Regions from separate parts of the Variovorax sp. H27-G14 genome, predicted to be linked through region 1. Evidence: riboswitches for the same ligand, from Rfam matches in the RefSeq annotation. Region 1 holds a riboswitch; the other holds the start of a gene.

The links. A riboswitch is a leader RNA that binds a small molecule or an ion and turns the genes downstream of it on or off. The one in region 1 is predicted to bind thiamine pyrophosphate.
Region 2: linked by a shared signal. The riboswitch ahead of VLK31_RS11065 (purine-cytosine permease family protein) and the one ahead of thiC (phosphomethylpyrimidine synthase ThiC) in region 1 are both predicted to bind thiamine pyrophosphate.

Annotation. Positions count from the first base shown of each region.
Region 1 is NZ_JAYLVN010000016.1:108,765-123,947, reverse strand. Features, by position in the region: gene VLK31_RS27755 (glutamate carboxypeptidase) at 1-960, shown strand, start outside; gene VLK31_RS27750 (acyl-CoA dehydrogenase family protein) at 998-2,128, shown strand; gene VLK31_RS27745 (metallophosphoesterase) at 2,125-2,958, shown strand; gene iaaH (indoleacetamide hydrolase) at 3,097-4,617, shown strand; gene VLK31_RS27735 (response regulator transcription factor) at 4,661-5,407, opposite strand; gene VLK31_RS27730 (YchJ family protein) at 5,563-5,997, shown strand; TPP riboswitch at 6,024-6,129, shown strand; gene thiC (phosphomethylpyrimidine synthase ThiC) at 6,223-8,115, shown strand; gene VLK31_RS27720 (HAD family hydrolase) at 8,194-8,886, shown strand; gene VLK31_RS27715 (thioredoxin family protein) at 8,940-9,266, shown strand; gene VLK31_RS27710 (AraC family transcriptional regulator) at 9,569-10,597, opposite strand; gene VLK31_RS27705 (isovaleryl-CoA dehydrogenase) at 10,740-11,912, shown strand; gene VLK31_RS27700 (AMP-binding protein) at 12,072-13,739, shown strand; gene VLK31_RS27695 (carboxyl transferase domain-containing protein) at 13,736-15,183, shown strand, end outside.
Region 2 is NZ_JAYLVN010000003.1:429,007-444,189, forward strand. Features, by position in the region: gene VLK31_RS11035 (TonB-dependent siderophore receptor) at 1-1,963, opposite strand, end outside; gene VLK31_RS11040 (thiamine phosphate synthase) at 2,038-3,018, opposite strand; gene VLK31_RS11045 (thiazole synthase) at 3,015-3,860, opposite strand; gene thiS (sulfur carrier protein ThiS) at 3,879-4,082, opposite strand; gene VLK31_RS11055 (FAD-dependent oxidoreductase) at 4,079-5,170, opposite strand; gene thiD (bifunctional hydroxymethylpyrimidine kinase/phosphomethylpyrimidine kinase) at 5,311-6,150, shown strand; gene VLK31_RS11065 (purine-cytosine permease family protein) at 6,104-7,441, opposite strand; TPP riboswitch at 7,529-7,629, opposite strand; gene VLK31_RS11070 (adenylate/guanylate cyclase domain-containing protein) at 7,811-9,706, shown strand; gene VLK31_RS11075 (PDR/VanB family oxidoreductase) at 9,680-10,642, opposite strand; gene VLK31_RS11080 (Rieske 2Fe-2S domain-containing protein) at 10,639-11,889, opposite strand; gene VLK31_RS11085 (Bug family tripartite tricarboxylate transporter substrate binding protein) at 11,886-12,905, opposite strand; gene VLK31_RS11090 (LysR family transcriptional regulator) at 12,990-13,925, shown strand; gene VLK31_RS11095 (aspartate aminotransferase family protein) at 13,991-15,183, shown strand, end outside.

The DNA.
Region 1 (15,183 bases):
GGCAAGCTCAAGGGCCGCGGCGGCAAGAACCTGCTGCTGCTCTCGCACATGGACACCGTGTACCTGAAGGGCACGCTCGCCAAGGCGCCGTTCAAGGTCGAGGGCGACAAGGCCTACGGCCCCGGCATCGCCGACGACAAGGGCGGCAACGCCGTCGTCCTGCACACGCTCAAGCTGCTGAAGGACTACGGCGTGCGCGACTACGGCACCATCACCGTGCTGTTCAACACCGACGAAGAAAAAGGCTCCTTTGGCTCGCGCGACCTGATCCAGGAAGAGGCCAAGCTGGCCGACTACGTGCTCTCGTTCGAGCCCACCGGCGCCGGCGACGAAAAGCTCTCGCTGGGCACCTCGGGCATTGCCTACGTGCAGGTCAACATCACCGGCAAGGCCTCGCATGCGGGCGCCGCGCCGGAGCTGGGCGTGAACGCGCTGGTCGAGGCCTCCGACCTGGTGCTGCGCACCATGAACATCGACGACAAGGCGAAGAACCTGCGCTTCAACTGGACCATTGCCAAGGCCGGCAACGTGTCCAACATCATCCCGGCCAGCGCCACGCTGAACGCCGACGTGCGCTACGCGCGCAACGAAGACTTCGATGCCGCCATGAAGACGCTGGAAGAACGCGCGCAGCAAAAGAAGCTGCCCGAGGCCGACGTCAAGGTGCTCGTCACGCGCGGCCGCCCGGCCTTCAACGCGGGTGAAGGCGGCAAGAAGCTGGTCGACAAGGCCGTGGGCTTCTACAAGGAAGCCGGCGGCACCCTGGGCGTGGAAGAGCGCACCGGCGGCGGCACCGACGCGGCCTACGCGGCGCTGTCGGGCAAGCCAGTCATCGAAAGCCTGGGCCTGCCCGGCTTCGGCTACCACAGCGACAAGGCCGAGTACGTGGACATCAGCGCCATTCCGCGCCGCCTGTACATGGCTGCGCGCTTGATCATGGATTTGGGCGCCGGCAAGTAACCCGCCGCGATTCAGAAAAAAGACAGGAGACAACGCCATGCTGCTCAGCCCCGACCAGGAAGCCATCCGCGACGCGGTGCGCGACTTTGCACAAGCCGAACTCTGGCCCCACGCCCCCGCGTGGGACCGCGAGCACAGCTTTCCCAAGGAAGTGCACCGGGGCCTTGCGGCGCTGGGCGCCTATGGCATCTGCGTGCCGGAAGAGCATGGCGGCGCCGGCCTCGACTACCTCACGCTGGCGCTGGTGCTGGAAGAAATTGCGGCCGGCGACGGCGGCACCAGCACCGCCATCAGCGTGACCAACTGCCCGGTCAACGCCATCCTCATGCGCTACGGCAACCCGCAGCAGAAGAAGCAATGGCTGGAGCCGCTGGCGCAGGGGCAGATGCTCGGCGCCTTCTGCCTCACCGAGCCGCAGGCCGGCAGCGACGCATCGAGCCTGCGCACCATGGCGCGCAAGGACGGCGACGGCTATGTGATCGACGGCGTGAAGCAGTTCATCACCAGCGGCAAGAACGGCCAGGTGGCCATCGTCATCGCGGTGACCGACAAGGGCGCGGGCAAGCGCGGCATGAGCGCGTTCATCGTGCCGACCGACGCGCCCGGCTACAACGTGGCGCGGCTGGAAGACAAGCTGGGCCAGCACAGCAGCGACACCGCGCAGATCAACTTCGACGGCTGCCGCATTCCGCGCGAGAACCTCATCGGCGCGGAAGGCGAGGGCTACAAGATCGCCCTGGGCGCGCTCGAAGGCGGGCGCATCGGCATCGCCGCGCAGAGCGTGGGCATGGCGCGCAGCGCCTTCGATGTGGCGCTGGCCTATGCCAAGGAGCGCCAGGCTTTCGGCGGCGCCATCTTCGAGCAGCAGGCCGTGGGCTTTCGCCTGGCCGAATGCGCGACGCAACTCGAGGCCGCGCGCCAGCTGATCTGGCATGCCGCGAGCCTGCGCGACGCCGGCCGGCCGTGCCTGAAGGAAGCCGCCATGGCCAAGCTGTTCGCCAGCGAGATGGCCGAGCGCGTGTGCAGCGCGGCCATCCAGACACTGGGCGGCTACGGCTACGTGAACGACTTTCCGCTGGAGCGCATTTACCGCGACGTGCGTGTGTGCCAGATCTACGAAGGCACGTCGGACATTCAGAAGCTGTTGATCCAGCGCGCACTGGCGTGAGCGCGCGCCGCCGCGTGCCGGTGATACGGCTGGCAGCGGTGGTTCTGTTGCTGGCATTGGCCGTCTGGACGGTCGTTGTAGAACCGCGCTGGGTGGCGTCGCGCGTCGAGCCGCTGAGCCATGCACAGTGGCAGGCGCCGCCCGGCCTCAAGGTGGCGATGGCAGGGGACTGGCACCTGAGCACGCGCTCGCTGTGGCGCGTGACCAGCACCGACCGCGCCGCACGCATCGTCGACGACATCAATGCCGCGCAACCCGACGTGATCCTGCTGCCGGGCGACTTTCTGGCGGGCTCGGGCGACGACGAAGCGCTGTCCATCGAGGACATGGCCGCCGTGCTCGGTCGGCTGAAGGCGCCGCAGGGCGTGTATGCGGTGCTGGGCAATCACGACTGGTGGCATGACGGCCCACGCACGGCCAAGGCGCTGTTGGCGCAGGGCATTCATGTGCTGGAGAACGACGCGGTGCGGCTGCCCGGCCACGCGCTCTGGGTGGTCGGCATCGGCGACCACTCCACGGGCCATTCGCAGCCCGACAAGGCGCTGGCCGGCGTGCCGCAGGGCGCGGCCACGCTGATCATGATGCATGACCCCTTCAGCTTCGCGACCATGCCGCGCACGCAGGGTCTGGTGGTCGCCGCACACACGCACGGCGGTCAGATTCGCGTGCCGGGCTACGGCGCGCTGGTGGTGCCGGGCGCCGCACCGCGCGAGTGGGCCTATGGCTGGATCGCGCACAAGGGCAAGCGCATGTACGTGACCAGCGGCCTGGGCGTGAGCATTCTCCCGGTGCGCTTCAACATGCGGCCGGAGTGGGTGATGTTCCAGTAGCGCTGTTCACGTAGCGCCCCCGTAGCGCCTCGGTAGTGGCGCGCTAGTGGCGCGGTGCGGCCGTGTCATCGGTTTCGATGACAGACAGGCTGGCGCCGGCGGCGCAGCATGGCGGTCTCTTTGTCGGAGGTCTTTGCCATGTCGAGTTTCTTCAAGCCCGTTCCCTTTTCGCTGACCCTGCTGTGGGGTGCCATCGGCCTTGCCGCGCAGGCCCAGCCCGCCGCCGCGCCGGACATCGCCACGCTCACCGCGAGCGATGCCGTGCAGCAGCTGTGCGCCGGCACCGTCACCAGCGAACAGCTGGTCACGGCCTACCTCGCGCAGGCCAAGGCCAGGCCCAACCTGAACGCCTTCATCACGCTCGACGAGGCCGGTGCGCTGAAAGCCGCGCGCGCGGCCGACGCCAACCGCAAGCGCGGTGGCGCCTGCAAGCCGCTGGCGGGCCTGCCGGTGGTCATCAAGGACAACATCCAGGTCAAGGGGCTGCCCGCCAGCGCCGGCACGCCCGCGCTCAAGGGCTTCGTGCCCGCCGCCGATGCACCCGTGGTCGCCAAGCTGCGCGCGGCCGGCGCGGTCATTCTGGGCAAGACGAACATGCACGAGCTGGCCTTCGGGGCCACCGGCTACAACCCCGCGTTCCAGACCGGGCCCGAGGTCGGTGTGCGCAACGCCTACGACGCAAGCCGCATCGCGGGCGGGTCGTCGTCGGGCAACGGCGCGGCGCTGGGTGCGCGCATGGCGCCGGCGGCACTGGGCACGGACACGGGCGGCTCGGTGCGCATTCCGTGCGCGTTCAACGGTTGCGCGTCGCTGCGCCCGAGCATGGGCCGCTACGCGCAGCAGGGCATTGCACCGATCTCGCACACACGCGACACCGCCGGGCCAATGGCGCAGTCGATGGCCGACGTGGCGCTGCTCGACCGTGTGATCGCCGGCGGCGCGGCCCTGAAGCCAGTCGACCTGAAACGCGTGCGCCTGGGCTTGGTGCCGGCCTTCTATGCCAACCTGGACGCGGACACGCGCGCCGTCACAGACGCCGCGCTCGCCAAGCTGCGCGCAGCCGGCGTCACGCTGGTGGACGTGAAGATGCCGAAGCTCATGGAACTCAACGGGGCCATCGGCTTTCCGCTGGCGCTCTACGAAGCGCACGACGACATGGTGGCCTACCTTGCGAAGTACCGAACCGGCATCGACATCGCGCAGCTCGCGGCCGGCATCGCGAGCCCGGATGTCAAGGGCACCTTCGACGCCTTCGTGATTCCGCGCAAGCTGCCCGCGGCCAACGGCACGGTCGACGCCAAGCCGGTCTACGACAACGCCATGCGCGTGGCGCGGCCGGCCTTGCAGAAGCTCTACCGCGACACCTTCGCGAAGAACCGGCTCGACGCGCTGGTGTTCCCGACGGTGCCGCGCGTGGCCCTGGTAGCCGCGCCAGAGGCCAGCAGCCCGGAGAACTTCGGCGCGTTGATCCAGAACACCGACCCCGGCAGCAACGCCGGCATTCCGGGTGTGCAGTTGCCCTCGGGCCTGGGCGCGACGAGCGGCTTGCCGGTGGGGCTGGAGCTGGATGGCCCGGCGGGCAGCGACCGCCAGCTGCTGGCGGTCGGGCTCGCGGTGGAGGGCGTGCTCGGCCGCTTGCCGGCACCCAAGGCGAAGTAAGCCAAGGGCGCGAAGGGCGCAAAGGAGGGCGGCTTCCGCCCGGTCAGCGCGGTGCCAGCCCGGCCAGCGCCGAGCGCCGTTCGATGCCGAGCTTGTCGAAGATGCGCCGCAGGTAGGTACGCACCGTCGGCACGCTCACGGCCATGCGCCGCGCGATCTCCTTGTCGGTCAGGCCTTCGCCCACGGCGCGCGCAACCTCCTGCTCGCGCGTGCTCAAGGCGCTCCACGGGGCGTTGCAAGGCACTGGCACCGGCACGGCCACCGCGGCCGCCGTGCGCTGCGCCCGCTGCAGCGCCCCGACGAACGCAGGCTCGATCAGGTCGAGCAGCGCCTTCTCGTGATCGCCGAAATCGCCGCGCGCCTTGCACCGCCAGATGCGCAGGTCGCCCAGCGCACGGTCGCCTTCGAAGGCGTGCAGGTTCATGCCCCAGTGCAGCCCGTCGCGCGAGAGAAAGTCGTTGAAGAACGGCGTGCGCATCAGCGCGCGCTGCGGCATGACCTCGGTCACGCGCGTGGCGCGGCGGCGCGACTGCAGCACGAAGGTGATGGGGTCGTGGTGCTGGTGCCACTCACCGTAGCGGTCGAGGTTGGCCGGGTCCATGTTGATGGCCACGCGGCCGTCGAAGCGGCTGCTGCGTTCGTTCCACACGAAGGAGGCGAACTGGTCGGCCCGCAGCAGGTCGAGCAGCGCCCGGCCCAGGTGCTCGCGCACGTCGTGTTCGCCGCGCTCTTGCGCCAGCAGTGTGAAAACGTCGCGCAGCGCATGCTGTTCGGAGCCTGTCAGGTACATCGCCGCCTCGCTTTTCCTGTGTGCCGGAGCAAGGCTAGCGTTTAGCAAGCGCCGCGCCAAGCGTGCATGCCCGGGTGGCTCGGAGCGCCCGTGCGGCCTGCTCCGGGGTTGCCCCAGCGGCGCTGCGCCCGCGAGGTGTTCCAATAGAGGCCTTCATGAGCGCCACTGATTCCACCACCGGACCTTGCCCCTGCGGGCGTACCGACCGCCGCGACAAGCCCATCGGCTATGCCCTGTGCTGCGGCCGCTACCTCGACGATTTCGACCACACCCCCGCGCCCGACGCCGAATCGCTGATGCGTTCGCGCTACTCGGCCTTTGTGCTGGAGCGCGCCGAATACCTGCTCGCCACCTGGGACCCGGCGAAGCGGCCGGCCTCCATCGAGTTCGAGCCGGGCGTCAAATGGCTGGGGCTGGACATTCGCTCGCGCTCCGTGCTCGACGCGGACCATGCCGAGGTCGAGTTCGTCGCCCGCCAGCGCAGCGCGGCCACGGGTGCGGCCACCCGGCTGCACGAGCGCAGCCGCTTCGTGCGCAACGGCGAGCGCTGGTTCTACCTCGACGGCGACCTGCAACTGCCCCTGGCTTGACGCACGGCGCCGGGGCTCGCACAATCGGCCCCGCTCCGGGGTGCACACACGTGGTGTGCTGAGATGGCAAAGCTGCCGACCCGCGAACTTGATCCGGGTCATACCGGCGTAAGAAGAGCTGCACTCCCTGACTTCGGTCCGTCACTCCCCCTTTTGTGACGGGCTTTTGCCGAAGTCCATCGAGCGATTGCGGAGCACCCTTTCCTCAACAAGGAGTGCCTCCCGATGAATGCCCCCGACAAGTTCACCACGCTGCTTTCGCTCACGCGCGAGCCGTTTCCCGCGTCCCACAAGTGCCTGATTCCGGGCAGCCGGCCCGACCTCAACGTGCCGGTGCGCGACGTGCTGCTGACCAACGGCGAGACCGTGTCGCTCTACGACACCTCGGGCCCGTACACAGACGCCAAGGTCGAGATCGACGTGCGCCGCGGCCTGCCCAGCGTGCGGGCCGAATGGATCGCCGAGCGCAACGACACCGAAAGTTACGAAGGCCGCTCGCACCAGGCGCTCGACGAAGGGCTCAAGCACGCCCACGATCACGACCAGGATGCCCAGCGCCTGGCTGAACTGCGCGCCGCCGCGTCGGCATTGCAGCGCACGCCGCGCCGCGCCAGGTCGGGCGCCAATGTCACGCAGATGCACTACGCCCGCCGCGGCATCGTCACGCCCGAGATGGAGTACGTGGCGCTGCGCGAGAACGGCAAGCGCGAGTGGATGGCCGAGTACCTGGCCAACGAGGAGCGCGCCAGGCGCGTGGCCGGCAACCCGATGGGCGCGCAGATTCCGCGCATCATCACGCCCGAATTCGTGCGCGACGAGGTGGCCCGCGGCCGCGCCATCATTCCGGCCAACATCAACCACCCCGAGGTCGAGCCGATGGCCATCGGGCGCAACTTCAAGGTGAAGATCAACGCCAACATCGGCAACTCGGCCGTTACCTCGAGCATCGAGGAAGAGGTCGAAAAGCTGGTGTGGGCCATTCGCTGGGGCGCCGACAACGTGATGGACCTGTCGACCGGCAAGAACATCCACACCACGCGCGACTGGATCGTGCGCAACAGCCCGGTGCCCATTGGCACCGTGCCGATCTACCAGGCGCTGGAGAAGGTGGGCGGCGTGGCCGAGGACCTGACCTGGGAGATCTTTCGCGACACGCTGATCGAGCAGGCCGAGCAGGGCATCGACTACTTCACCATCCACGCCGGCGTGCGCCTGCCGTTCATTCACCTCACGGCGGACCGCATGACGGGCATCGTGTCGCGCGGCGGCTCGATCATGGCCAAGTGGTGCATTGCGCACCACAAGGAGAGCTTTCTGTACGAGCGCTTCGAGGACATCTGCGACATCATGAAGGCGTACGACGTGAGCTTTTCGCTGGGCGACGGCCTGCGCCCCGGCTCGGGCGCGGACGCCAACGACGAGGCGCAGTTTGCCGAACTGCGCACGCTGGGCGAGCTCACCAAGGTCGCGTGGAAGCACGACGTGCAGACCATGATCGAAGGCCCGGGCCATGTGCCCATGCACATGATTCAGGCCAACATGGACGAGCAGATCAAGCACTGCCACGAGGCGCCGTTCTACACGCTCGGCCCGCTGACCATCGACATTGCGCCGGGCTACGACCACATCTCCAGCGCCATTGGCGCGGCCATGATCGGCTGGGCCGGCACCGCGATGCTGTGCTACGTGACGCCCAAGGAGCACCTGGGCCTGCCCGACCGCGACGACGTGAAGCAGGGAATCATTGCCTACAAGATCGCCGCGCACGCGGCGGACGTGGCCAAGGGGCACCCGGGCGCCCGCTCGCGCGACGATGCGCTGAGCAAGGCACGCTTCGAGTTCCGCTGGCAGGACCAGTTCAACCTGGGCCTGGACCCGGACACCGCGCGCGAATTTCACGACGAGACGCTGCCCAAGGACTCTAGCAAGGTGGCGCACTTCTGCTCGATGTGCGGCCCCAAGTTCTGCTCGATGAAGATCACGCAGGAAGTGCGCGAGTACGCCGCGAAGAAGGGCGTGGCCGAGGCGGCAGCCGTGGCCGAGGGCATGCAGGAGAAGTCGAAGGAGTTCATGGCGGGTGGCGCAGAGATGTACATCCCGATCCGCTCCATAGCCTGAGTTACCGAGTGCGACAAAGGGCGGCGTTCGAGGGGGCGTTGCTACCATGGGGCCAACCCCCAGAAACTTCGCTCCGCAATGACCCCTTTTCCCTTTGCCGCCGTTCTCTTCGATTGCGACGGCGTGCTCGTCGACTCCGAACCCATCACCAACCGCGTGCTCGCCGAAATGCTCGGCGAGCTCGGTTGGCATCTGAGCACCGAAGAGTCGATGAACACCTTCACCGGCAAGGCCGTGAAGGACGAGGCCCCGCTCATCGAGGCCAAGACCGGCGTGAAGATCACCGACGAGTGGCTCAAGGCCTTTCGGGCGCGCCGCAACGAGGCGCTGGAGCGCGACCTGGTCGCCATTCCGAACGCGCCGGCCGCCATCCGCGAGATTCATGCAAGGCTGAAGGGCCGCATTGCCTGTGCCTCTGGCGCGGACCGCTACAAGGTCGAATTGCAGCTGGCCAAGGTCGGGCTGCTCGACTGTTTTCAGGGCCGCATTTTCAGCGGCCATGAAATGCCCCGTTCCAAGCCGCACCCCGACGTATACCTGGCCGCGGCCGAGGCGCTGGGTGTGGACCCGAAGCGTTGCGCGATCGTCGAGGACACGGTCACCGGCGCCATGGCCGGCGTGGCCGCGGGTGCCACGGTGTTCGGCTACAGCACGGGCGAGTCGGGCCACAGCGGCCCTGGCCCATTGTTGAGCGTGGGCGTGACGCGCGTGTTCAGCGACATGGCCGAATTGCCGGGGTTGCTGTCGGGTTACGGGCTGCAGCCGGCCTGAGTTTCTGATGGAATAACGGCCATCCCAGAACGGCACACAGGAACAGCACCCTCATGACTTCCGAATACAAAACCGAGCAGCCCGATCGCACCGAGATCGATGCGCTCACGGGCCCGGCCGTGGTCGAGTTCGGCACCAACTGGTGCGGCATCTGCAAGGCCGCGCAGCCGAACATTGCCGAGGCCTTTGCCAAGTACCCGAATGTGCGCCGCATCAAGGTGGAAGACGGCAGCGGCCGGCCGCTGGGGCGTTCGTTCAATGTGCGCCTGTGGCCCACGCTGGTGTTCATGCGGGACGGCAAGGAAGTGGCGAAGCTGGTGCGGCCGGAAGACAGTCAGTCGATTTCTGATGCGCTGGCTTTGATTGACGCGTCGGTCTGAATTTTTGCCGTTGTTCGTTCGGGGCGACGCTCACGCCGACGGAGTGCCTTGCTCCGCGAATGTCCCCCGGGGCTGCGCCCCTCCTCCTTTATTTCGCTGCGCAAGGCACCCCATCGACGTGAGCGTTTTCAGAGCACTGGTTGATCGTGCGATCACCCAGAGCGTGCCCTGGTGCACAGGGCGTCGGGTGCTCCCCGCAGCGAAATAAAGGAGGAGCGAAGCGGGGGACATTCGCGGAGGGGAGTACCCGGCGGCCTGTGCACGCGCCCTGAACAACGGCACCAATAACAAAGGCGCCCAAGCTACAACCCCCGCAGACGAAAGTCACGCGGCGCATGCCCCGTCCACTGCAGGAACGCGCGTGAAAAACTCTTCTCGTTGCGAAACCCCACCGCCAACGCCACCTGCTTGATCGGCCGCGTGGTCCGACGCAGTTGGTCGACCGCCATCTCGTGACGCACCTCGTTCTTCAGCACCTGCAGCGAGGTTCCCTCCTCATGCAATTGCCGATGCAGCGTGCGGCTAGACACATTGAGCAGCGTGGCCAGCGCCTCCGCCGTGGTCGCCTCGCTGGCGCGTGAACGCAGCAACTCGCGCACACGCCGCCCCAACAACCGGTCACGCCGGTACTGCAGGATCGTCAACGGCAACGCACGCTTGAGCATCGTGCGCAACGCACGCTCGTCACGCTGAAGCGGCAACGCCAGATAGCGCTCGTCGAAACTGATGCTCGCCTGCGCCGCGCCAAAGCTCACGTCGGGCGTGAACATCGGGGCATAGGCATCGGCGTGCGGCGGCGCGGCAAACGGAAAGCTCGCATGACGCAACGAAATGCGCGAGTCGATCGCCCAGCACATGTAGCCGTGCATGAAGCGCAGACTGGTCACCAGACAGAACTCCCGGAACGCATCGCCGAGCGGGCGGTGCTCGGTGATGCGCAAGGTGGCCACGCCGCCCGCCACCTCCAACGCCAGGCCGATGTCCTCGGTCAGCAACCGGTGATGCCGGCACCAGCGCTTGATGGCCACGCCCAGGTCGGGCGCGGTGAGGGACGCGCGGCACAGCATGCCGTAGCTGCCCCAGGGCAGGCGCCGTGAGAACCAGCCGAGCGCCTCGTCGTCCAGCTCCTGCATGGCGTGGTCCGACAGCGCCTCGAACTGCGCGGCCGTCACCCGCGCGCCCGGCCGGGCGAGTTCGCGCGGCGTGATCTGTGCCGCTTTCAGCGCCTCGGCAGGGTCTTTGCCGTAGCGCTCGTAACCCTGCACGATGGCTCTCACGAAGGCCATGGGCGTGACGGCGCGGGCGGGTCGAAGGAACGAGGGTGACGACATGGCTGGGGCAGGCAGGGCGTGGCGCAATTTGCAACCATTGTGGCGCCAATTGCGGCGCGCCCGGGCGTAAGCTGTGTTTCTTTCAAGCGCCATTCAGCGCGGGTAGCACTGCGCGCCGACCCCCTCAGAGGAGACAACACACATGCACGATCCCGGCCTGAACTTCGACCTGGGCGAGGACATCGACTCGCTGCGCAGCGCCATCCAGGACTTTGCCGCGAACGAAATCGCACCGCGCGCCGCCGACATCGACCGCGACAACCTGTTCCCACATGACCTGTGGCAAAAGCTCGGCGAGCTCGGCCTGCACGGCATGACGGTGAAGGAAGAGTTCGGCGGCACCGAGCTGGGCTACCTGGCCCACATCGTGGCCATGGAAGAAGTCTCGCGCGCCTCGGCCTCGGTGGGCCTGTCGTACGGCGCGCACTCCAACCTGTGCGTGAACCAGATCCACCGCAACGGCAGCGACGCGCAGAAGAAAAAATACCTGCCCAAGCTGGTGAGCGGCGAGCACGTGGGCGCGCTGGCCATGAGCGAGCCCAACGCCGGCTCCGACGTGGTCAGCATGAAGCTCAAGGCCGAGAAGAAGAACGGCTACTACGTGCTCAACGGCGGCAAGATGTGGATCACCAACGGCGGCGACGCCGACACGCTGGTCATCTACGCCAAGACCGAGCCCGAGATGGGCGCGCGCGGCATGACGGCCTTCATCGTCGAGAAGAACTACAAGGGCTTCTCGGCCGGCACCAAGCTCGACAAGCTCGGCATGCGCGGCTCCAACACCTACCCGCTGTTCTTCGACAACTGCGAAGTGCCCGAAGAAAACGTGCTGGGCGGCGAAGGCCTGGGCGCGAAGGTGCTCATGAGCGGGCTCGACTACGAACGCGCGGTGCTGTCGGGTGGCCCGCTGGGCATCATGGCGGCGTGCATGGACGCGGTGCTGCCCTTCGTGCATGAGCGCAAGCAGTTCGGCCAGAGCATCGGCGAGTTCCAGCTGATGCAGGGCAAGCTGGCCGACATGTATTCGACCTGGCAGGCCACGCGCGCCTATGTGTATGCCGTGGGCAAGGCCTGCGACCGCAACGACCATGCGCGCACCTTCCGCAAGGACGCGGCCGGTGCCATTCTGTATTCGGCCGAGAAGGCGACGTGGATGGCTGGCGAGGCCATTCAGGCGCTGGGCGGCGTGGGGTACACGAAGGACTTTCCGGTCGAGCGGCTGTGGCGCGATGCCAAGCTGTATGAGATTGGCGCGGGTACGAGCGAGATTCGGCGGATGCTGATTGGGCGCGAGCTGTTCGCAGAGACCGCCTAGGATGAAGCGAGCTGCCCCCTCTTGCCCCCTCTCCCTCTGGGAGAGGGCTGGGGTGAGGGCAGCAGCGATCGAGTCGAGAACCGCGCCTCGTCCAGGGCCGGTCACCCTCACCCCAACCCTCTCCCCAAGGGAGAGGGAGCAAGACAAGGAGACAAGACGATGCCACTGATGCAAAGCATGGCCCAAGGCGCCACCGACGTCCCCCTCATCGAACAACCCATCGGCGACTTCTTCGACGACATGGTCGCGAAGCAGCCCGAGCGCGAGGCGCTCATCAGCCGCCACGAGGGCCAGCGCTACACCTACCGCGCGCTGCAGACCGAATCGAACAAGCTCGCCAGCGCGCTGCTCGACCTTGGCCTGCAACCGGGCGACCGCGTGGGCATCTGGTCGCACAACAACGTGCCATGGGTGCTGATGCAGATCGCCACCGCCAAGGTCGGCCTGATCCTCGTCAACATCAACCCGGCCTACCGCACCTCGGAGCTGGAGTACGCGCTCAACAAGGTCGGCTGCAAGGCGCTGGTGACGATGGCGCAGTTCAAGACCAGCGACTACCTCGGCATGCTGCGCGAGCTGGGCCCGGCGCGCCTGCCGCAACTGCTGCACACCTTCTGGATCGACAAGCCCGGCCAGGGCGACGAGCAGCCCGGCATGCAGCGCTTTTCGCAGTTGCTCGCAAGCGGCGACGCAGCCGATGCGCGCATTGCCCAGACGCAGAAGACGCTGAAGGCCACCGACCCCATCAACATCCAGTTCACCAGCGGCACCACGGGTTTCCCTAAAGGCGCGACGCTCACGCACCGCAACATTCTGAACAACGGCTTCTTCATCGGCGAGTGCATGAAGCTCTCGCCCATCGACAAGCTGTGCATTCCGGTGCCGCTGTACCACTGCTTCGGCATGGTGCTGGGCAACCTGGCGTGTCTTACGCACGGCTCGGCCATCGTGTACCCGAACGACGGGTTCGACCCGCTCACCGTGCTGGAGACGGTGCAGGCAGAGAAGTGCACCGGCCTGCACGGCGTGCCCACGATGTTCATCGCCGAGCTCGACCATCCGCGCTTCAAGGAGTTCGATCTGTCGACCCTGCGCACCGGCATCATGGCCGGCTCGCCGTGTCCCACCGAGGTGATGAAGCGCGTGGTCGACCAGATGCACCTGAGCGAAATCACCATCGCCTACGGCATGACCGAGACCAGCCCGGTGAGCTGCCAGAGCAGCACCGACACGCCGCAGGACAAGCGCGTGTCCACCGTGGGCACGGTGCAGCCGCACCTGGAGGTGAAGATCATCGACCCCGAGACCGGCGCCGTGGTGCCGACGGGCACGTCGGGCGAGCTGTGCACGCGCGGCTATTCGGTGATGCACGGCTACTGGGAAGACGAGCCGCGCACGCGCGAAGCCATCGACGCAGAGCACTGGATGCACACCGGCGACCTGGCCACCATGGACGCCGAGGGCTACGTCAACATCGTCGGGCGCATCAAGGACCTGGTGATTCGCGGGGGCGAGAACATCTACCCGCGCGAGATCGAAGAATTTCTGTACCGCCACCCCAAGGTGCAGGACGTGCAGGTGGTCGGCCTGCCCGATAAAAAGTACGGCGAAGAGCTGTGCGCCTGGATCATCGTCAAGCCCGGCCAGAGCGCCACCGACGAAGACATCCGCAGCTTCTGCAAGGGCCAGATCGCGCACTACAAGGTGCCCAGGTACATCCAGTTCGTCACCGAATTCCCGATGACCGTGACCGGCAAGATTCAGAAATTCAAGATCCGCGACGCGATGACCGAGCAACTCGGCCTCAGCCAGGAAAAGACAGCATGAGCAAACTAGAAACCAAACTGAACGCCCGTTCGGCCGACTTCCAGGCCAATGCCGCCGCCATGCGCGCGCTGGTCGACGACCTGCACAAGCAGTTCGCCAAAGTGGAGCAGGGCGGCGGCGAGGCCGCGCGCGCCAAGCACACGGCGCGCGGCAAGCTGCTGCCGCGCGACCGCGTGGCCGAGCTGCTCGACCCGGGCACGCCCTTCCTGGAAATTGCGCCGCTGGCCGCGCACGCCATGTACCTGGACGCCAAGGGCGCGGAGTCGGCGCCGGGCGCGGGCCTCATCGCCGGCATCGGCCGCGTGAACGGGGTGGACTGCATGGTCGTGTGCAACGACGCGACCGTGAAGGGCGGCACCTACTACCCGCTGACCGTCAAGAAGCACCTGCGCGCGCAGGAGATCGCCGAGCAGAACCGCCTGCCCTGCATCTACCTGGTCGACTCGGGCGGCGCCAACCTGCCGAACCAGGACGAGGTGTTCCCGGACCGCGACCACTTCGGCCGCATCTTCTACAACCAGGCCAACATGAGCGCCCAGGGCATCCCGCAGATCGCGGTGGTCATGGGCTCGTGCACGGCCGGCGGCGCGTACGTGCCGGCGATGAGCGACGAATCGATCATCGTGAAGAACCAGGGCACCATCTTCCTGGGCGGCCCGCCGCTGGTGAAGGCGGCCACCGGCGAGGTGGTGACGGCCGAAGACCTGGGCGGTGGCGATGTGCACACGCGCCTGTCGGGCGTGGTCGACCACCTGGCGCAGAACGATCTGCATGCGCTGTCGCTCGCGCGCTCGGCGGTGGCTCACCTCAATGCGAAGAACGCCAGCGCGCAGCCGGCCGCCAACACGCCGGTGCGCGCGCCCGAGTTCCCGCGCGAAGAGCTGTACGGCGTGATCCCCACCGACACGCGCAAGCCCTTCGACGTGCGCGAGATCATTGCGCGCATCGTCGACGGCAGCGAGTTCCATGAGTTCAAGGCCCGCTTCGGCGCCACGCTGGTGTGCGGCTTTGCCGAGATCGAGGGCATGCCCGTGGGCATCATCGCGAACAACGGCATCTTGTTCAGCGAGTCGGCGCAGAAGGGCGCGCACTTCATCGAGCTGTGCTGCCACCGCAAGATACCGTTGGTGTTCCTGCAGAACATCACCGGCTTCATGGTGGGCCGCAAGTACGAGAACGAGGGCATTGCGCGCCACGGCGCCAAGATGGTGACTGCGGTGGCCACGGCCAACGTGCCCAAGTTCACGATCATCATCGGCGGCAGTTTCGGCGCCGGCAACTACGGCATGTGCGGCCGCGCATACAGCCCGCGCTTTCTCTGGATGTGGCCCAACGCGCGCATCAGCGTGATGGGCGGCGAGCAGGCCGCGAGCGTGCTGGCCACGGTGAAGCGCGACGGCATCGAGCTGAAGGGTGGCAGCTGGAGCAAGGAAGAAGAGGAAGC
Region 2 (15,183 bases), on a different contig from region 1:
CGCCGCGCAGTTTGGTGTCGTAGCGCAGCACCGCATCCACCCGCGTCCAGGAGGGCAGCGTGATCGAGCCGTCGGGCAGCACATTGCGCCGGCCTTCGTACGACAGCTGCCCGGCCAGCTCCAGACCCGGCACCGCCGCCACGCGATACGCCGCCTGCGCGCGCAGCACCTGCTTGGGCACATTGGTGGGGGCTTGGCCGTTGGTGCTCGGCTCGACGGTGCTGCCGCGGCGCTTGGCATCGATCAGCGTCACGCTGCCGCCGAGCCGCCACGGGCCTTCGTTCCATTGCGCGCCAGCCTCCAGGCCGCGGTGCACCGCACTGCCGTCATAGCGTGCCTCGCACGGCGTGATGCCCAGCCGGTCGCAGGCGTCCAGGTTGGTCATGGGCCGCGAGATGTCGAACCATGCAAGCTGCCAGTTGAATGCATTGCTGCCGCCCTTGATGCCCAGCTCCCACTGGCGCGAGCTCAGCGCGGGCAGCGCCTCGCCGGCGTTGCTGTACTGCGAAATCTTGTTCGGCACCACCTGCGACTCCACACCCTTGCCCCAGCTCGCATAGGCCAGCAGTCCGGGCTGAATAGCATAACTCGCCGCCACCCACGGCGTGGTCACGCCCTGCTTGTAGCCGGTGGGCCGCGAGCCGTCGGTGCGGATGCTGTCGCGGTCCAGCCGCGTGTGGCGCACGCCCACCCAGGTCGTGAAGCGGTCGTTCCAGCGGATGGCGTCCTGCACCGAAAGCTCGGTCGAGCGTTCGTCGCGGTTGGTGTTGGGGCTGGTGAGCGTCGGGTCGGCCGGCAGCACTGCGGTGCCCCAGATGTTGCCCGTGCCGACGTAGTTGTAGGCCTGGTCCTGGAAGCGGTTGCGCACGCGGCTCTGCAGCAGCCCGAAGCCCAGTTCGTGCTTCACGCTGCCCGTGGTCACGTTGCCCTTCAGGTTCAGGCTGCCCGCCGTTTGCGTGCGCCGCTCGTTCTCGCTGCGGAAGTCGTACACGTCGAAGGTGCCGTCCGAGCAGTAGCGGTCGTAGTTGCCTTCGGCACCGCAACCGAAGGCGTAGGCCAGCCGGTCGTCGCTCTTCAGGCGCTGCTGGCCAATTTGCGCGCTCCAGCGCCAGTCGGTGTTCAGTGCCTGGCTGAAGCGCAGCGAGCCGGTGAACGCCTTGAACACCGACGGCTGCGACCACGGCTGGTTGTTCAGGTTCATGCGCGGATCGACCGGCGCGGGCAGCACGTTGCCCAGCAGGCTGTAGCCGTTCTGGCTGGGCTGCGTCTTGCGGCTTTGCTCCAGCTCCAGCTCCAGCACCGAGTCGCGCGTGATGCGCCAGTCCGCCGCCAGCGAGAACAGGTTGCGGTTGCCGTCGAGGTTGTGCGTCAGCGGCTTGAGGTTTTCGCTCGCCACGTTGATGCGGTAGCCAAACTCGCGGTTCTCGCCGAAGCGCCCGCCCAGGTCGATGGCGCCCAGCAGGCTGCCACGGCTCGTGGTCTCGATGCGCACCGTGCGCAGGTCCTGCTCGGTGGGGCGCTTCACCACGTAGTTGACCAGCCCGCCCGGCGCGCTGGTGCCGGCCTGGATGCCGCTGGTGCCGCGCAAGATTTCCACGCGCTCCTTGTTGTCCAGCGGAATCGAGGTTTCGGCGCTGATCGGCAAACCCTCTCGCCGGTAGTTGAAGCGGTTGTCCAGCACGAAGCCGCGCACCGTCAGGTAGTCCCAGTAGCCGGCGGAGTTGTAGGCGTCCGTCACGGACGAATCGAACTGCGTGAGGTCGGCAAGGCGGCGCGCACCGCTGGCGCGCAACTGCTGGCTGTCGATGACCGTGGCGGAAATCGGCAGCTCGCGCAGCGGCACGTCGCCGAACCCGCTGATGTCGGCCTGCGGCGCGGCGGCACCTTCATTGACCGTGATTTCGGGCAGCGAAGCCTGCTGCGCCTGCGCACCGCACGCCACGGCAAGCAGAGCGACAGCCATTGCGCGCGCGACCTGAGAGACCGGCGAGCGGGCCAGCAAAAAAGGAGGGGAGAGTTGAGCTTGGTTCATTGTGTTCAGTTGCGGGCGGCAGCAGCCATGGCCGCCATCCATTGCGCGGCCGTGGCCTCGGGGTCTTCGGCTGCGACCAGCGCGCGCACCACGGCGACCGAGCCGACGCCGGTGGCCAGCACCTCGGGCAGGCGCACGGCGTCGATGCCGCCGATGCCCACCTGCGGGTAGCCGCGCAGCAGGCGCGCGTAGGCGCCGAGCCGGGCCACGCCCTGCGGCGCGGTCGCCATGCGCTTGAGCGTGGTCGGGTACACCGCGCCCATCGCGATGTAGCTCGGGCTGACCTTGTCGGCACGAACCATCTCTGCATAGCCGTGCGTGCTGACGCCCAGCCGCAGACCGCTGGTGCGCAGTTGCGCCAGTTCATCGGGCGTGAGCGCGTCGAGGTCTTCCTGGCCCAGATGAATGCCATAGGCGCCGGCCGCAATGGCAATGCGCCAGTGGTCGTTGACAAAGAGCAGCGCGCCAGTGCCTTGCACCGCGTCGACGGCGGCCTGCACCTCGCGCTCGACCGCCGCGGCATCGTCGGACTTGAAGCGCAATTGCACCGTCGGCACGCCGGCGCGCGCCATGCGGCCGACCCATTGCGCGTCGGGCAGCACCGCGTAAAGGCCCAGGCGTTCGGGGCAGGGCGGGAAGGCGTCTTCGCGCGCGGTGGGAGGAAAGGGCCGAAGGCCGAAATCTTGCGGCGCGTCGGGCCACAGCGTGGCGTCGAAATGGCTCAGGCGTTGCGTCTGCGCGCGCCAGGCCAGGGCCAGGCATTCGGCGTCGATCTCGATGAAGCCGAGCGCGGTGCAGGCCCGCTTGGCGCCGCGGTACACCGTGTCGTCCGAAGAGAACCTGGGCGCGCTGATGGGCGCCGAAGTGATGGCGCCGAAGCGCAGCCCGTGGGCCGCGACGATGGCCTGCGCGATGGACCCGGCGTCGTGTGCATCGCCTGCCTTGTGTGCACCGCCGGCGGCGAGCGTGTCGTGTGCGTTGCTCATGGTGCGTGGTGCCAGAAGGGCGTGCCCAGCACCGGCGTGCTTGCCTGCGCCGCATCTTGCGCGGCCATGGCGCCGGCCCGGTAGGCCGTGCGGCCGGCCTGCACCGCGTCGGCGAAGGCACCGGCCATGGCGACCGGGTCTTGCGCCAGCGCCACTGCCGTGTTGAGCAGCACGCCGTCGTAGCCCCACTCCATCACCTGGCAGGCATGCGACGGCAGCCCCAGGCCCGCGTCGACCAGCATCGGTACCTTGAGCCGGTCGCGCAGCACCTGCAATGCATAGGGGTTGACAGGGCCACGACCGGTGCCGATGGGCGCGGCCCAGGGCATGACGGCCTGGCAGCCGATGTCGACCAGCCGCTGGCACAGCACCAGGTCTTCGGTGCAATAGGGAAGCACCTTGAAGCCGTCGCGAATCAGCTGCGAGGCGGCGTCGACCAGGTTCAGCGTGTCGGGCTGCAGCGTGTAGTCGTCGCCGATCAGCTCCAGCTTGATCCACGGTGTGTCGAACAGCTCACGCGCCATCTGCGCGGTGGCGACCACCTCCTGCACGCTGTGGCAGCCGGCGGTGTTGGGCAGCACCGGCACCTTCAGGTTGCGCAGCAGCTCCCAGAAGCCGTTGCCGACGTCGCTGTTGCCCGAGCCCTGGCTGGCGGTCTGGCGGCGCAGCGAGGCGGTGAGCATCGCGGGCTTGGCGCGCTTCACCGCGGCTTCTAGCAGGTCGGGCGAGGGGTAGCGCGCGGTGCCCAGCAGCAGGCGGCTCTGGAAGGTTTCGCCGTAGAGCAGCAGCGGGTCGCTTGGCACGAGCGGGTCATTCGGCACCAGCGGGTCGTTCGGGGTCATGTGTTGTGTCTCCATCGTTCAGCCGCCCGTGACGGGGCGAATCACTTCGATGCGGTCGTCGCTTTGCAGCACGCGCGCGGCATAGGCCGAGCGCGGCACAAACTCGCGGTTCACCGCCACCGCAAACGGCGGTGTGGCGTTCAGCACGGCCAGTGCGTCGGTGAGCGTGGCTTGCTCGGGCAATGCAAAGGGCTTGTCGTTGATCAGAATGTTCATCGTCATGTGTCGGCGGTCTCCATGCCGAAGCCGCGCGCCAGGGCGGAGTGGCCGGTGGTGAGCAGCTCCATCGCCACGTCGAGCATGGCGGGCGCGATCATGAAACCATGGCGGTACAGGCCGTTGATCTGCAGCACGCGCGGCTGCGGTCGGCGAATGGCGGGCAGGTTGTCGGGCAATGTCGGCCGGCACTGCGTGGCAATTTCCACGATGCGTGCCTCTGCAAAGCCGCTGTGCACCGCATAGGCGGCGCTCAACAGCTCGAGCGTGGAGCGCACGCTGGCGGGCGACATGTCGTCCGACTCGATCTCTGTCGCGCCGATCACGAACAGGTGGTCGGGCTTGGGCGCGATGTAGAGCGGGTAGCGCGGATGCACGAGGCGGGTGGGGCGCTGCAGGCTCACGTCGGGTGCGTGCACGCGGATCACCTCGCCGCGCACGCCGCGCAGCGCGCTCCATTGGGGCTTGGCGCCGAGGCCGCGGCAGTCGATCACCCAGTCGGGCTGGCCGGCGGTGCCCGGCGCGAAGTCGGCAGGGGCGCGTGGCGATTGCCAGTGCAGCGTGACGTTGGCGTGGGCCTGCAGCGTGGCATGCAACGAGGCGAGCAGCGCGCGGTTGTCGAGCTGGCCTTCGCCCGGCAGGAACAGGCCTTGCGCAAAGCGCTGGCCCAGCGAAGGCTCCAGCGTGGCGATGGCCTGACCGTCGAGCGATTGCATCGGCGCGAGTTCGGGCACCTGCGTGCCGGTGGCCGCGAGCACGCGCGCCAGCCGGTGTGCTTCGGCCGCGTCTTGCCGGTGCCAGAGCACCAGCGTGCCTTCGCGCTGAAAGAACACGGGCTGCGCCAGCGGCGCGAGCAGCGCAGGCCAGCGCGACAGCGCGTGATGCCCCATGCGAACGACCGACACCGGCGCCACGGCGGACTCGGCCAGCGGCGCGAGCATGGCGGCAGCCACGCGCGCTGCCGCGCCCTCGGCTTCGGGGCTGCCTGCTTCGAAGAGATCGACCTTGCAGCCCTGCCGCGCAAGGGTCACCGCCAGCAGCCGGCCCATGAGGCCGGCACCCAGAATGGCGGCCGATTGAAAAGGCACGCTCATGGTCTTGCTCCTTCCCCCTCTGGGGGAAGGCTGGGATGGGGGCAGGCAGAGCGCCTAACGCGAGCGCCGCGCGCCCCCGCCCTGGCCCTCCCTCGCGAGGGGCGAGAGCAAGACAAAGACAGTCGCCGATAATTTTCGACATGACCCAAGCACCCACCCAGCGCTACGCACGCGTGCTCTCCATCGCCGGCTCCGACAGCGGCGGCGGCGCCGGCATTCAGGCCGACCTGAAGACCTTCGCCGCCCTCGGCTGCTACGGCATGACGGCCATCACCGCGCTCACCGCGCAGAACACGCGCGGCGTATCGGGCATCCACGGTGTGCCGCCGGCTTTCTTGAAAGCGCAGATCCAGGCCGTGGTGGAAGACATCGGCGTCGACGCCGTCAAGCTCGGCATGCTGCACGCCCCCGAGGTGGTCGAGGTGGTGGCCTGGGCCATAGACCACTACCAGCTGAAGAACGTGGTGCTCGACCCGGTGATGGTCGCCACCAGCGGCGACCGGCTCATTGCCGCCGAGACGGTGCAGGTGCTGGTGCGCGAGTTGTTCCCGCGCGCGGTGGTCGTCACGCCCAACCTGGACGAGGCGGCCTTGCTGATTGGCCATGGCATCGACGGCATCGAGGCGCTCGATGGCGCGGCCGACGAGCTGCTCGCGCTCGGCGCGAAGGGCGTGCTGCTCAAGGGCGGCCATCTGCCCGGCGACGATGTGGTCGATGTGCTCCTGCAGGCAAACGGCCAGCGCACACGGCTGGCGTCCCGGCGCATCGCCAGCCGCAACCTGCACGGCACGGGCTGCACGCTGTCCTCCGCCATTGCCGCGCACCTGGCGCTGGGCGCCACGCTGGCCGAGGCGGTCGAGCGCGCGCGTGCGTACATCCTGGGTGCCATGGCGGCCGGGGCCGATGTGCTTGTTGGCGGTGGTCATGGCCCGCTCAACCACGGCTTTGCGCCAGTGCCGACGCACCGCCTGCCGTTGTAGCCGTCCGCCTGGGGCGGCTGAGCCAAGCGAGCATGAAGGTTGCAGCCAGCGTAGGCAAGGCAGAGCCGAACTGCGGCGCCCACTGGGCGAGCGCGTGGTAGGCGGCGATGCCCGCTATCCAGATCAGCGCGGCCACCACGTCGACCTTGCGCGCGTCCGCCAGCGACACCGCTTGCCCGCTGCCCAGTCGCCCGATGATCACGCCGTACAACGGCACGAACACAGAGCTCAACATCAGCAGGAAGGGCTCCAGCGTGTGCATGGGCAGCACCAGCGCCAGGGCGATGCACAGCGCGGCCAGCAGCAGGCCCCAGCGCTTCACGCTCCAGCGCGGCAGCAGGCTGTGCGTGGAGACCGAGCCCGAGTACACGTCGCCGTAAGCGTTGTCGAGCTCGTCGACCAGGATCAGGCCCAGCGCCACCAGCCCGCCTTGCGCCAGCAGCAGTGCCATGACCAGCGTGGTGCCGGGTTCGGCCACGCTCACCACCATCACCCCCAGTGCGTAGCACCACACGTTGGCCAGCGCATAGCCGATCCATGTGCCGCTGAAGGCGCTGCCCAGGCCGCTCTTGCCGACGGCATTGCGCTTGCCGTGCCGCGCGTAGTCGGCCACCAGCGGCAGCCACGACACGGGCATGGCAATCACCAGATCGAGCGCGCTGAACAGCCCCATGCTGCCGTCGCCCGGCCGGGCCCAGAAGGCGTCCAGGCCCTTGGCGTGCAGGCGGGTTGCAAACTGCCAGCTGAGCCACAGCAGCGACAGCACCACCAGCGGCAGGCCGAAGCGGCTCACGAAGCGGCGCACCAGCGTCACCATGGAACCCGCGAGCAGCGCCAGCAGCACCGCGCCCCACAGCAGCGTGGTCAGCACGCCGCCCCATGTGGTGCCCAGCGACGGGCCGAACGCCGACTGCCCGATGGCCTGAGTGCCTTCGCGCATGATGACCAGCTCGAAGGTGGTCCAGCCCACCAGCTGCACGATGTTCAGCAGCACCGGCAGCCGCGCGAAAGCACTGCCGTAGGTCGCATGCATCAGGCCGGCGCTGGCCAGGCCGCTTTCGCAGCCCAGCCGGGCGGTCCACGCCAGCAGGCCCGCGGCCAGGCACGAGCCCAGCACGATGGCAATGGCCGCGTCGCGCGTGCCCACCGCAGGCACCAGGTAGGCGCCGATCTGCATCACCAGCAGGCCCACGCCCAGGCTGAACCAGAGCGAGGCGTGGTCGTGCCAGCCGAACACGCGCTGCGACGCGGGCAGCGGTGTCAGTGCCTCGTTGTTGTCTTCATGTGCCATCCGTTTTGCTCCCGTGCAAAAGGTTTGGCAGGTGGGCGGGGCCCGGGTGGCGCGGCCGTCACGCGAGAGAACGTGAGCGAGCATGAGAGGCCACCGGACCAGCTTCCCTGCGCGAGGATTACCTCAATCAGGTTCAAAGGGACTTTCTCAGCCGAACCGCAAGCAGCCCAGCACCCCTAGCAAGTGCACCGTGGTGGTCCACGGCGCAGGGCGGAGTTTATCCGCTGTCGGGCAGCCGCAACAGCGGATGCGCCGTTGCAGGGGCAACCCCGTTCGTGGCAGCCCCAAGTCGGCGGAGAATTGCCCCGGGGGAGACGACAAGAAGACACGAAGAGGGCGCGTGCCGGCCGGTACGCGAAGGGGAACAGCATGGCAGACGATTCCACGCGCAGCCGCATGCGCCGTTTCCGCGTCGACGTCGGCACCATCATCTGCGCCGTCGCACTCGTGCAGTCGCTGCTGCTGGTCGCGCTGGGCTACTGGGCGGTCGAGCGGCTGGTGTCCAAGGTGGGCACCGCCGCGCACAAGATCAATCACGACCGCGTCGAAGACAACGTGCTCGCCTTCCTCGCCAAGAGCGAGGCGGTCATTCGCGCCATCGGCGATTCGCCCAGCCTGCACGCTGCGGGGGAAGACGGCGAGCAGACCGCCGAGATGCTGTGGACCCTGCTGGAGCAGACCCCCGAGATCGACAGCCTCAACGTGGCCACCGACGACGGCCACCTGGTCACGGCCATGCGCTACCCGGCGCCTTCCGTGCGCCAGGTGTTGCGCGGCCCCGCGTTCAGCACCGAGACCTGGCAATACAAACGCTCGCCCGACTCCGAAGGCGGCGACCCGAAGCAGCGCTTTGCCACGACCAACGTCACCGCCTACCGCAGCGACTACGACCCCACGCGGCGCCCCTGGTTCGTGGCCGCCCTGAAAGCCAAGGCCTCGATCTGGACCGCGCCCTTCGTCTCCGCGTCCGCGCAGGAGCTGGCCATCAGCCACGCATTGCCCGCCGCACGGCTGGACGACGAAGGCCGCACGCAGCACATGGTGGTGGCGGCCAACGTGTCGCTAGGGCACCTCTCGAAGCTCGTGCGCATCTTCGGCGAGCTCGGCCACGGCGACAGCGCCTTGCTCAGCGCCGACCACCATGTGCTGGCGCGCGGCGACCACCCCGACCCGGTGCGCCAGATGCAGTCGCCCGACAGCGGCGTGCTCGGCGCGCTGCACGCCCACATGCTTGCGGCGGGCACGCACAGCGCTGTGGACGACATGGCGTTTTCCATCACCCAGGAAGGCCGCCGCTACCTGGTGCAGACCTCGCACATTCCGTCCACCCAATGGCAGCTCGTGAGCTGGGAGCCTGAAGACCTGCTGCTGGGCGACCTGCAGCGCACGGTGGCCTGGGCCCTGGTGCTCACGCTGAGCTTTCTGGCGGTGGCGCTGTTCATCGCGTTGCGGCTGTCCAAGCTGGTGACCCAGCCCATCGAAAACCTCTCGCGCGTGGCGCGCCGCATCGGCCGGCTGGAGCTGGACAACCTGCCGCTCGCGTCGAGCCGGGTGCTGGAGATCCAGCACCTCAACCAGGCGCTGGACGAATCCGCGCGCAGCCTGAAGGCCTTCAGCAAGTTCGTGCCGGTGGACGTCATCAAGCAACTCATTGCCGAGGGCCATGCGCTCGCGCCCAGCGGATCGCCGCGGCGCATCACGGCGATGTTCACCGACGTGGAAGGCTTCACGTCCATCTCGGAGTCGCTCCCCGCCGACGTGCTGGTGAAGCAACTGACCGAGTACTTCAACCTGGCGGCCCGCATCTTTGCGCGGCATGGCGGCGTGGTCGACAAGTTCATGGGCGACGGCATCATGGTGCTGTGGGGTGCGCCGTCTGATCTGGACGACGCCGAGTACCGCGCCTGCACCGCGGCGCTGGCGTTGCACTTCGAGATGAACGAACTCAATGCCAGGTGGCGCGCCGAAGGCATGCGCGAATTTCGCACGCGCATCGGCATTCATACAGGCATGGCGATTGCGGGCGTGCTGGGCTCGAGCGACCGGCTGTCGTACACCGCCGTGGGCGACGTGATCAACGTGGCCAGCCGCATCGAGGGCGCCAACAAAGAGCTGGGCACGCGCACGCTGATCTCGCAGGCCACCTTCGAGGGGCTGGGCGGCCGGCTTGCCACCCGGCGCATCGAGGAGCTGGCCGAACTGCGCGGCCGGCAGACGCGCATGGTGCTGTACGAGCTGCTAGAGGTCGAGCACCAGCCGGGGTGAACGGGCTCGCGAGCAGCAGGGCAGGAACTGGTCGTTGGCCGCCTGCTCGGCGGGCGTGAGGTAGAGGTCGTTGTGCGCGACATCGCCCGCCAGCACCCGGGTGAGGCAGGTGCCGCAGACGCCTTGCGCGCACGACACCGGAATGTCGATGCCTTCCGCCGCGAGTGCGTCGACCACGCTGACCGACTCAGCGACACGAATGACGCGGCCGCAACTGCGCAGTTCGACCTCGAAGCTGCCTTGTCCATCGGCCGGCGCCATGGCGCCGGCGAAGTATTCGACATGCACCCGCGCATCCGGCCAGTGCAGGGCATGCGCGGTTGCGCGCACCGCATCGATAAAGCCCGTGGGACCGCACACGTACAGATGTTTTCCAGGGGCCGGTGCGCCGATGGTCGCCGCCAGGTCGATGCGCTGCGCCACTGCGTCGTCGTCGTGATGGAAGAACACCTTGTGCGCGAACGCGCCGCCTTCGAGCCGCCGCCGGTAGGGCGCGCGCGCGGCCGTGCGGCTGCAGCAGTGCAGCGAGAAGTCCGCCTGCAGCGCGTGCAGGCGCTGCGCCATCGACAGCAGCGGCGTCACGCCGATGCCGCCTGCCAGCAGCAGGCTGTGCGTGGCGCTTTCGTCCAGGGGAAAGTGGTTGCGCGGCGGGCTGATCCGCAGCACCTCGCCTTCATGCACCGCGTCGTGCAGGGCCTGCGAGCCGCCGCGCGAAGCCGGGTCGCGCAGCACGCCGATCTCGTAATGGTCCGCCTGTGCCGATGCGTTGCACAGCGAGTACTGGCGCACCAGCCCGCCAGGCAGCGCCACGTCGATGTGCGCGCCTGCCGTGAAAGCCGGCAGGCGCGCACCGTCGGCCGCCACCAGGCGAAAGCCCGCCACACCCTCGGCCTCCACCGTTTTGCGCGCAACCCGCACCGTGAGCACAGTGCTCATTCGCTCACGAGAAAGTTGCCGGCCTCGAACTGCACGGGCGGCGCTTCAGGGTCGAAGCTCACGCCGGCCGGGTCGCGGCCTTCGCGCAGCGCGTCGAGCTGGCGCTGCAGCAGCCGGCGCAGCATGACGATGCCGCGGTCCGACGTGGCCAGGTGCTCTTCCGAATGCGACGTGATGGCGCCCTGGCTCACCTGCGCTTCGTAGTCGCCCGGAAAGCTGCGGTGTTCGGCCTCGCTCAGTTCTTCCCACAGCTTGCCGTTCAACCGCGAGCGCACGCGCGCCAGGTCACCCGGTGTCTTCACGCGGCCCGCGGTGTAGATGCGAAAGCTGTGGTCGTCGATCGGCAGCACCCAGCCGATGGATTCCACGCGCCCGTAGGCGGCCACTCGCGGGTTGGGCACCACGCGCAACGTGGGCAGCACGGGGCCCGCCACGCGGCGGAAGATGCCGCCGCCTTCCAGCTTGCGAACCGAGGTGATCTTCACGCCGGTGTCGGTGCTCTCGAAGCTCACGTCGGGCATCTGGCCCATCAGCGCCACGAACTGCGTGCCGCTGAAGCTGCCGTGCAGCACGGGCACGTGGAACGGGTCGGCCACGTTTTCGTAGTGCTGCAGCCAGTTGCATGGAATGACCTGCGGGCCGCCGCCGCCGATGCTATTGCCGTCGGCCTCCAGGGTTTCGCCTTCGTCCATCTGCTCCAGGCATTCGTAGCGCGGCAACACCGGCTTCTTGTCGGCGGGGCCCATGTACGCCCAGATCAGGCCGTATTGCTCCTGCACCGGATACCAGGGCTGGCGCACCCGGGCGCGGCTGCGCGCGCCGCCGTCGGGCTCGCAGGGCTGGTCGACGCACTGACCCTGCACATCGAACATCCAGCCGTGGTAGCAGCAGCGGATGCCTTCTTCTTCCACCCGGCCGTAGTAGAGCGACGCGCCGCGGTGCGCGCAGCGCCAGTGCACCAGGCCCGCACGGCCTTTCTTGTCGCGGAACAGGATCAGGTCTTCGCCCAGCACACGCACCTGGCGCGGCGTGTCGCCAGCGTCAGCGGCCAGGCCGATGGGGTGCCAGTAGCGGCGCAGCAGTTCGCCCATTGGCGTGCCGGCGCCCACTTCGGTCAGCTCGGGCTTGTGGCTCGGCGGCTTGCGGCCGTAGGCGGTTCCGGTGTCGAACGCGATGGGCTGCCACTCGTCCGTGGTCGCGGCTGCGGGAAGTGGGGAGGATGGGGAGGGCGGTGCGATGGCGCTCATTCGGGTGTCACTCCTGCGGCCTTGATCAGGTCCGCGACGCGGGGAAAGTCGGCCTTGTAGCTGGCCCGGAACTCGGCCGGCGTGTTGCCCAGGGGTTCGAACCCGAAGCCGGACAGGCGCTCCTGCACGTCGGGCAGCCTGGTGATCTCGCGCAGCGCGCTCGACCATTCGTCGAGCACGGGCTGCGGCGTTCTTGCCGGCGCGTACACGCCGATCCAGCTGTCGAGGTCGAAGCCCTGGAAGCCCTGCTCCGTGAAGGTGGGCACGTTGGGCATCGAGCGCACGCGCTGCCGCCCGGTGATGCCCAGCACCTTGATGCGGCCCGACTGCGCCAGCGCGCGCGCCGTGGCCGGATTGGCCCAGGCCACGCCCAGTGCCTCGCCAAACATGTCGTTGTGCGCGGCGGCCTCGGCCTTGTAGGGCACGTGGACCAGGTCGATGCCGGTCTGGCGGGCCAGCAGCTCGCCGAACAGGTGCGCGTTGGAGCCGTTGCCCCAGGTGCCGTAGGAAACACCCGGGTGGGCCTTGGCATAGGCCACGAATTCACGCACGTTCGAGAACGGCGCCGAGGCGCGTGCAATCAGCATTGGCCCGCCGGTGGCCAGTTGCGACAGCGGCTCGAAGTCCTTCACCGGGTCGTAGGGCAGCTTGGGTTGCAGCACCACGTTGTTGATGTGCGTGAGCGGCAGCGTGAGCAGCACGGTGTAGCCGTCGGGCGCGGCCTTGGCCACCGCGTCCGCGGCGATGGTGCCGCTGGCGCCGGGCCGAGCCTCGACGATCACGGGCTGGTTCCAGCGCACCTTGAGCTTCTCCGCGTAGATGCGCGCGATGACGTCCATCGGCCCGCCGGGCGAGCCGAAGGGAACGATGCGCACCACGCGGCTGGGAAAGTGCGCGGTCTGCGCGAAGGCCGGCGTGGCGGCAATCGCGGCAAGGCCGGCGCCCAGCATGCCTAGCGTGCCTAGCAGGTGCCGCCGCGTGGCGCCCGCGTGCGTCGAGGGTCTGAACCGATTCATCGTGTCTCCAGTCGTGTTGTACTTGTGCGCTCGACGATACGGACCGCCCGCCTCCTGGGCAATTCGAAGCTTTGGATATGAGATATGGCCCAACGTGATATCCGCAGCCTCGACGTCGGCATGCTGCGGACCTTCGATGCCTTGATGCGCGAGCGCAGCGTGTCGCGCGCGGCCACCCGTTTGTTCCTGAGCCAGCCGGCGGTGAGCGCGTCGCTCAACCGCTTGCGCGACACCTTCGACGATCCGCTGTTCACCCGCACCGCGCACGGCGTGGAGCCCACGGCGCGGGCGCAGGCGCTGGCCGGGCAGGTGGAGCGCGTGCTGGCCGACCTGTCCGCGATGCTGGAGCCCGGCGAGGGCTTCGATGCGACGGCGTCGCAGCGCATCTTTCGCATCTCGGGCGGCGACTATGCAAGCCACCTGCTGCTGCCCACGCTGGCCAACGAACTGGTGGCGCGCGGCTCGCGCGTGCGCATCTACTGGGAGACCAGCTCGTTCCTTACGCTGACGGAGCGCCTGCGCAAGGGCGACTTCGACATCGCCGTGCTGCCGCGCCTGCAGCCGCCGAGCGACTGCGAGTCGGCGCTGCTGTACGAAGACCGCTACGTGGTCGCGGTGCGCAGCGGCCATCCGACGATGGGCGCACAAGCCACGCTGGAGGCCTTTTGCGCATCACCGCATGTGTTCCTGGGGTACGGCAGCTCCGCGCTGGACGACCTCATCGACCAGGTGCTGGCGCGGCTGGGCCACACCCGCACCATGAGCGTGGCCATGACCAGCTTCGGCCAGATCGTCGACCTGCTGGCGCAGACCGACCACGTCGCGGTGATGCCGCTGCGCGTGGCCGACCGCTTTCGCCATTTGCTCGCGGTACACCCGCTGCCTTTCGAGCTGCAGGGCTACCGCTCGGTCGTGTGCTGGAACCGGCGCTCCAACTCCGATGCGGGCGTGCTGTGGCTGAAGGACGCGCTGTTGCGCATCGGGCGCAGCGCTCCGGCAAACGACGCCCTGACTGTCTGATCAATCAATTGCGATGCCGGGGCGCCGTCAACGCGCCATCCATGCCAACCCAGAGAACCATTGCCATGACGACAACCACCGCCATCGACCAAGCCCTGGCCCACGCACACCAGCGCTTTGCCGACAGCAACCCGGTCAGCCGCCGCCAGTTCGACGCGCAGGCGCGCTACATGCCTGGCGCCAACAGCCGCTCGGTGCTGTACTACGCGCCGTTCCCGCTGACCATCGCCCGCGGCGAGGGCGCCGTGCTGTGGGACGCCGACGGCCACCGCTATGCCGACTTCATCGCCGAGTACACGGCCGGCGTGTACGGCCACTCGGCGCCGGAGATCCGCGAGGCCGTGCTTGAGGCGATGCAAGGCGGCATCAACCTCACCGGCCACAACCTGCTCGAAGGCCGGCTGGCCCGGCTCATCTGCGAGCGCTTTCCGCAGGTCGAGCAACTGCGCTTCACCAACTCGGGCACCGAGGCCAACCTGATGGCGCTCACCGCGGCGCTGCATTTCACGGGGCGCCGCAAGATCGTGGTGTTCTCGGGCGGCTACCACGGCGGCGTGCTGGGCTTCGGCACCAAGCCGCTGCCGACGACCGTGCCGTTCGACTTTCTGGTGCTGCCCTACAACGACGCGCAAACGGCGCGCGAGCAGATCGAAAAACACGGCCCCGAGATTGCCGCCGTGCTGGCCGAGCCGATGCAGGGCGCGAGCGGTTGCATTCCGGGCCGGCCAGATTTTCTGCAGGCGCTGCGCGAGTCGGCCACGCAGGTCGGCGCCTTGCTGGTGTTCGACGAAGTGATGACCTCGCGCCTGGCGCCGCACGGCCTGGCCAACGCGCTGGGCATCCGCTCGGACCTCACCACGCTGGGCAAGTACATCGGCGGGGGCATGTCTTTCGGCGCGTTCGGCGGGCGTGCCGACGTGATGGCGCAGTTCGATCCGCGCACCGGGGCGCTGTCGCACTCGGGCACGTTCAACAACAACGTGATGACGATGGCCGCCGGTTATGCGGGGCTCACCAAGCTGTTTCCACCCGAAGCCGCGGGTGCCCTGTCGGCGCGCGGGGAGGCGATGCGCGCGCGGCTCGATGCGCTGTGCGCGCAGGCGGGCGTGGCGCTGCAGTTCACCGGCCTGGGCTCGTTGATGAACGCGCATTTCGTCAAGGGCGAGGTGCTGCGTTCCGAAGACCTGGCCGGTGTCGACGGGCGGCTGCGCCAACTGCTGTTCTTCCACCTGCTGGAGCAGGGCATCTATGCCTCGCC